3 regions of the Pseudomonas sp. NPDC087690 genome follow, and region 1 is predicted to be linked to each of the others. Evidence: predicted binding sites of a transcription regulator. Region 1 holds the regulator's gene; each other region holds the start of a gene.
The links. The regulator sigma-54, encoded in region 1, starts transcription at its own class of promoters, with help from an activator protein. The targets are predictions, from matches to a motif close to ANTGGCATNNANNTTGCTNT.
Positions count from the first base shown of each region.

Region 2: ACIPIZ_RS26305 (CmpA/NrtA family ABC transporter substrate-binding protein) is a predicted target of sigma-54. The motif match lies at 1,310-1,329, and genes of this name have one in related genera.
Region 3: ACIPIZ_RS21245 (pilin) is a predicted target of sigma-54. The motif match lies at 885-904, and genes of this name have one in related genera.

Region 1 is NZ_JBIUVX010000005.1:18,834-21,102, reverse strand. It holds gene lptB (LPS export ABC transporter ATP-binding protein) at 1-106, shown strand, start outside; gene ACIPIZ_RS09400 (RNA polymerase factor sigma-54) at 384-1,877, shown strand; gene hpf (ribosome hibernation-promoting factor, HPF/YfiA family) at 1,951-2,259, shown strand.
Region 2 is NZ_JBIUVX010000047.1:21,383-23,651, forward strand. It holds gene ACIPIZ_RS26300 (quinone-dependent dihydroorotate dehydrogenase) at 202-1,221, opposite strand; gene ACIPIZ_RS26305 (CmpA/NrtA family ABC transporter substrate-binding protein) at 1,444-2,269, shown strand, end outside.
Region 3 is NZ_JBIUVX010000027.1:31,885-34,153, forward strand. It holds gene pilB (type IV-A pilus assembly ATPase PilB) at 1-724, opposite strand, end outside; gene ACIPIZ_RS21245 (pilin) at 951-1,373, shown strand; gene ACIPIZ_RS21250 (BON domain-containing protein) at 1,672-2,025, shown strand.

The DNA.
Region 1 (2,269 bases):
TTACATCGTCAACGACGGTCAGCTGATCGCCGAAGGTGACGCAGAAACCATCCTGGCCAACGATCTGGTCAAGGAAGTCTACCTGGGTCACGAGTTCCGTCTGTAAGCATGCTGGTGCCCCCGGTGAGCTGCGAGGGCGCTGTATCGATGAAGCAGCCTTTTTATACGCTTTGATTGTTACAGCGCTCCAGGCAAGCACCTCGCCTCTAAGGTCTTCAGCGCTCGCTTGAGTGATGCGTCAATAAAGTTTTCTATCTTTTTATTGTTACAGCGCTCTAGGCAAACACTTCAGTTTCAGGCATATAATTTGCTTAAGTTTGGCGCTCCGGCGCCCTGTAGTGGATGGCGCATAGCGCCGGCGAATAAGGTGTTAAGCCCCTGCCATGAAACCATCGCTAGTCTTGAGAATGGGCCAGCAGCTGACGATGACACCGCAGCTGCAACAGGCCATCCGTCTGCTCCAATTGTCGACCCTGGATCTGCAACAGGAAATCCAGGAGGCTCTGGAATCCAATCCGATGCTCGAACGCCAGGAAGAAGGCGACGACTTCGACAATTCCGATCCGATGGCCGACAACGTCGAGCAGAAGCCCAACACCGAAATCCAGGAACCCTCCTATCAGGAAACGGCCCCGACGGTAGATAACCTCGAGGACGGCGAATGGAACGAACGCATTCCCAATGAGCTTCCGGTCGACACGGCCTGGGAAGACGTCTACCAGACCAGCGCCAGCAGCCTGCCCAGCAGCGATGACGACGAATGGGACTTCACCACCCGCACCTCCGCCGGCGAAAGCCTGCAAAGCCATCTGCTGTGGCAATTGAACCTGGCCCCCATGTCCGACACCGATCGACTGATCGCTGTGACCCTGATCGATTGCATCAATAATCAGGGCTACCTGGACGAAACCCTCGAAGAAATTCTCGAAGCTTTCGACCCGGAACTGGACATTGAACTGGACGAGATCGAAGCCGTCCTGCACCGCATCCAGCAGTTTGAACCGGCCGGTATCGGTGCACGCAACCTCGGCGAATGCCTGCTGCTGCAATTGCGCCAGTTGTCTGCCAAGACCCCGTGGCTGGCAGAAGCCAAACGCCTGGTCAGCGACTACATCGACCTGCTCGGCAGCCGCGACTACAGCCAGCTGATGCGCCGCATGAAGCTCAAGGAAGATGAACTGCGTCAGGTCATCGAACTGGTCCAGAGCCTCAATCCACGCCCTGGCTCGCAGATCGAGTCCAGCGAAGCCGAATACGTCGTCCCCGACGTCATCGTGCGCAAGGACAACGAACGCTGGCTGGTCGAGTTGAATCAGGAGTCGGTGCCGCGCCTGCGGGTCAACGCGCAGTACGCCGGTTTCGTGCGCCGCGCCGACACCAGTGCCGACAACACTTTCATGCGCAATCAGTTGCAGGAAGCCCGCTGGTTCATCAAGAGCCTGCAGAGCCGCAACGAAACCCTGATGAAAGTTGCCACCCAGATCGTCGAGCATCAGCGCGGTTTTCTCGAGTACGGCGACGAAGCCATGAAACCGCTGGTCCTGCATGACATCGCCGAAGCGGTCGGCATGCACGAGTCGACGATTTCCCGGGTGACCACACAGAAATTCATGCATACCCCGCGCGGTATTTATGAACTGAAATACTTTTTCTCCAGCCACGTCAGCACCTCCGAGGGCGGCGAATGCTCGTCCACGGCGATCCGCGCGATCATCAAAAAACTGGTTGCAGCGGAAAATCAGAAAAAGCCGTTGAGTGACAGCAAGATCGCTGGTTTACTGGAGGCACAAGGCATTCAGGTGGCTCGCCGCACCGTCGCCAAGTACCGCGAATCTCTCGGGATCGCGCCGTCGAGCGAACGCAAGCGGTTGATGTAAGCCACGTTACAGCGTTCCAGTGGCAGGCTATCCCGCCTGCCGCTTTATGCACTGGCAACGAAGGAGAAGCTGTATGCAAGTCAACATCAGTGGACACCAACTGGAAGTGACCCAACCTCTGCGTTCCTACATCGAGGAAAAACTCCAACGACTGGAGCGCCATTTCGACAAGATCACCAACGTGCAAGTCACGATGTGCGTCGAAAAGCTGAAGCAGAAAATCGAAGCCACCTTGCATATACCCGGCAGCGAAGTGGTCGCCAACGCAGAAGATACCGACATGTATGCTGCGATCGACTCACTGACCGACAAGCTGGATCGCCAACTCAAAAAGCATAAGGAAAAGACCCAGAGCCTCCTTCAGGGCGCGACCGGTCGTTAACATCCCTAAC
Region 2 (2,269 bases), on a different contig from region 1:
GCACGTCCTTCCCGGACGGCGGGCTACGGCCCAGGGGCTCCTTCGAGGAGCCCTTTTTATTGCATGGTTTTTTGTGCCGAGCGCATAACCTGTAGGAGTGAGCCTGCTCGCGATAGCGGTCTGTCAGTCGCTGATGAAGTGACCGAAAGAAAGCTATCGCGAGCAGGCTCACTCCTACAAGGGAACAGTGGTGTCTATGGATCAGCGCAGGGCGGCGATCGCGTCGACCGACTCGCGAATCAACGCCGGGCCTTTATAGATGAAGCCCGAATAGATCTGCACCAGGCTCGCACCCGCGAGAATTTTCTCCGCAGCATGCTTGCCTTCAGTAATCCCGCCAGCAGCAATGATCGGCAAACGCCCAGCCAGCTCACCGGCCAGCACCTTCACGGTATTGGTGCTCTTCTCCCGCACCGGCGCACCCGACAAACCGCCCGCCTCGTCGCCATGCTCCATGCCTTCAACGCCGACACGGCTCAGCGTGGTGTTGGTGGCGATCACCGCGTCCATACCGGTTTCGATCAGCGCCTGTGCTACCTGCGCGGTTTCTTCATCGGTCATGTCCGGCGCGATCTTGATTGCCAGCGGTACATGCTTGCCATGACGCAAGGCCAGTTCGGCGCGGCGCGTAGCCAGATCGGCGAGCAATTGCTTGAGCGAATCACCGAACTGCAAGCTGCGCAGGCCCGGCGTGTTCGGCGAACTGACGTTAACCGTCACGTAGCTGGCGTGGGCGTAAACCTTGTCCAGGCAGATCAGGTAGTCGTCAACCGCGCGCTCAACCGGCGTGTCGAAGTTCTTGCCGATGTTGATGCCCAGCACGCCTTTGTATTTCGCTGCTGCCACCCGCGCCAGCAAGTTATCCACACCGAGGTTGTTGAAACCCATGCGGTTGATGATCGCTTCGGCTTCCGGCAGGCGGAAGATCCGCGGCTTCGGGTTGCCCGGCTGCGGACGCGGGGTCACGGTGCCGATTTCGACAAAACCGAAACCCAGTTGTGCGAAGCCATCGATGGCCGCGCCGTTCTTGTCCAGACCGGCCGCCAGCCCCACCGGGTTCGGGAACTCCAGCCCCATGACCGTCACCGGCTTCTTCGCCGGCGCCTTGCACAGCAAGCCGTTGAGGCCCAAACGCCCACCCGCGCCGATCAGATCCAGCGACAGATCGTGGGAGGTTTCCGGGGAAAGTTTGAACAACAGCTGACGGGCCAGGGTGTACATGGGCGGCGATGACTCGGGCGGCGAAAAGAGGCGGCGATTATAGCCGGGCAACGACCCACCGCGCGAGGCGCACGCGCAAATCACTGGCACTGGCATATGCCTTGCACCCTCTTCGCTATCAGCGCGCAGGCCAATGAAGGCAGGCGGGCAAGGACAATGGCGTCGTCCCGGATTTTGCCTGCGCAAAGTCCGTGGCGACGCTTTTTTTCGAGGTAGCGTTGGATGAATGAACCTTCGGTAGGGCCACTGGCCTGGGTCAATGGCAGCGATGCCCCGGAAAAAACTGCGATCAACCTCGGCTTCATGGCGTTGAGCGACTGCGCGTCGGTTGTCGTTGCTGCCACTCAAGGCTTTGCCCAGCCTTACGGACTAACGCTGAACCTGAAGCGCCAGGCATCCTGGGCCAATCTGCGCGACAACCTGGTCAGCGGTGAACTCGACGCGGCGCACAGTCTGTACGGATTGATTTACGCCGTGCATCTGGGCATTGGCGGCGTCGCTCCGACCGACATGGCGGTGCTGATGGGCCTCAATCAAAACGGTCAAAGCATCAATGTGTCCCACAACCTGCAACACCTCGGCGTGACCAGCCCTGAAGCGCTGGACCGCCACGTGCACCAAAGCCGCGCAAAACTGACCTTCGCCCAGACCTTTCCCACCGGCACGCACGCGATGTGGCTGTATTACTGGCTGGCGAGTCAGGGCATTCATCCACTTCAGGATGTCGACAGCGTGGTGGTGCCACCGCCACAAATGGTCGCGCACTTGCAGGCCGGGCGCATCGATGGCTTCTGTGTCGGCGAGCCGTGGGCGGCCAGCGCGGTGCAGCAGGATCTTGGGTTTACCTTGGCGACCAGCCAGACCATCTGGCCCGATCACCCGGAAAAAGTCCTTGGCTGCACCCGCGAATTTGTCGAGCAATACCCCAACACTGCGCGAGCGTTGGTGATGGCGATCCTCGAAGCCAGCCGTTTCATCGAAGAAAGCCCGGAGAACCGCCGCAGCACCGCGCAATTGCTGAGTGCGCCGGAGTATCTCGATGCTCCGC
Region 3 (2,269 bases), on a different contig from region 1:
CTTTCAGGCGTGCGGCAATCCGCCCGGCCAACTGGATCGGCGGCTTTGCCACCTCGCGCAGCATGCCGTCGGTGCGCACCCGTACACGGTAGTTTTTCTCGTAGGGTTCAAAATGCAGGTCGGACGAGCCGCTCTTGATCGCATCGAGCAGCATCTTGTGAACGAAACGCACCACCGGCGCATCATCGGCGTCGAGTCCACCGATAGCCTCCTGTTTGCTGTCATCGATGGCTTCGACATCGAGGCCGTCGAGATCAACGTCGGCCATGTCTTCCAGGCCGCTGGCGTGGGTGTCGAAGAATTTTTCGATGGCATCGGTGAGTTTGTCGTCCTCGACCAGAATGGCCTCGGTACTCAGCCCGGTGCTGAACTGGATATCGTTGATCGCCTGATGATTGCTCGGGTCGGAAATGCCCACGAACAGCTTGTTGCCGCGTCGCCACAAGGGCAGGGCATGGTGCTGGCGCACGAGTTTTTCGCTGACCAGTCCCTTGGGCTGGGTTTCCTTGTCCAGACAATTGAGATCAAGGAACGCCATGCCGAAATGCTCCGAGGCGATTTCGGCCACCTGGGAGCTCTTCACCAGTTTGTTCTGTACCAGATAACTGACCAGCGACAGCCGGTTGCGCTGGGCCTGCTGCCAGGCCTGCTGGGCGCTTTTTTCGGTCAGCAGTTCGGCCTGCACCAATTGCTTGGCCAGACCGCTCAGAGCGATGTCATTCATGGGGATTCCGCACGCTTGCAGTTCATGACTTATAGCCTAGTCAAGTGACAGCGCCAAACACGCCAGGTGCAGGTGACAAAAAGTGTCAGATAGTGCGGTTGCAGGTTGTAGGAAACGGCGCTGCTCGCGTTTCATATCCAATGCACGGGGTCTCGCGTGCATTGGCATGGCCTATGCTGCGTCCTTTTCAGATCATGAGATTTCGACTCATGCATGGAGCGTGTCTATGAAAAAACAACAAGGTTTCACTCTGATCGAGCTGCTGATCGTTGTGGCGATCATCGGGATTCTGGCGACAATCGCCTTGCCGCAGTATTCGAAATATCAGGCGCGCTCGAAGGTAACGGCGGGCCTGGCTGAAATCAGCGCACTCAAGGTGCCGTTTGAAGACACCATCAATCAAGGGACCAATCCTACGCTCGCCATTGTCAAAGGCGACGCGGTAACCACGACTTCCAACTGCTCGTTGTCGGCTTCGGGGACTGCGGCTGATGGGGCGGGATCTATCGTGTGCACGATTGCCAATGCGCCGGCCCCGGTGCTGGGCAAAACGATTACGTTGAGTCGTACCGCCGCCAACGGATGGTCATGTGCAACGACTGTGTCAGCGGACTACTCGCCTAAAGGTTGTACTGCCAGCGGTACATGATCCTCGCTTGCAAACGAATCAATGCCCCGCACTTGCGGGGCATTTTTCATTGCCTGTCGCTTCACAAAAGCTTCAATAATTTCAGCGTCTTAGGAACTTTTCAAAAAACCGCAACTTGCATGTGAATATTCCCCGAGTCATGCATTTTGCATGAATCCGGATTTTTTCATTATTCATAAATTATTGATTTATAAGGATTTTATGTCTTTGAAAAAGTTGGCACAGCGTTCGCAACTACCTCGGTAACCCTGCTGACAAGTAATCCAGCAGACTTTCCAGAAAAACAGGAGTTACTCGTATGAAGAAGTTCGCTATCACTGCCGCTGCTGCTACCGCGCTGACCCTGACCATGACCGGCGCTTTCGCACAAACCACCCAGGCCACCCAGGCTCCAATGACTCTGGCCGCCGGTGAAGTCACCCAGGCTAAAGAAGCTACTTCCGATACCTGGATCACCACCAAAGTCAAAAGTGACCTGGTGACCGAAAAAGGCATTCCAGGCACCGACATCAAAGTAGAAACCAACAAAGGCGTTGTTTCGCTGTCGTCGACTGTAGCCGTGACCGAGGCTCAGAAAACCACCGCAGTGAACATCACCAAGAAAATCAAAGGCGTCAAAGCGGTCTCCGCTGACGGCCTCAAAGCCGAGTAAGGCATGACTTCTCGCCTGGACCGGGAGAAGGCGCGACAGACGGGCCGAGCCATACGTCTGCCGCAACTTTAGAGTTCATGCGAACGGTCACACGGATGTGACCATTACAGGCCCCGCCACTTGTGTCGGGGCCTGTTCTATTTGCGGGGCAATACAAAACAAATGTAGGAGTGAGCCTGCTCGCGATAGCGGTGTGTCAGCTAATTGAATTGCTGACTGACACACCGCTATCGCGAGCAGGCTC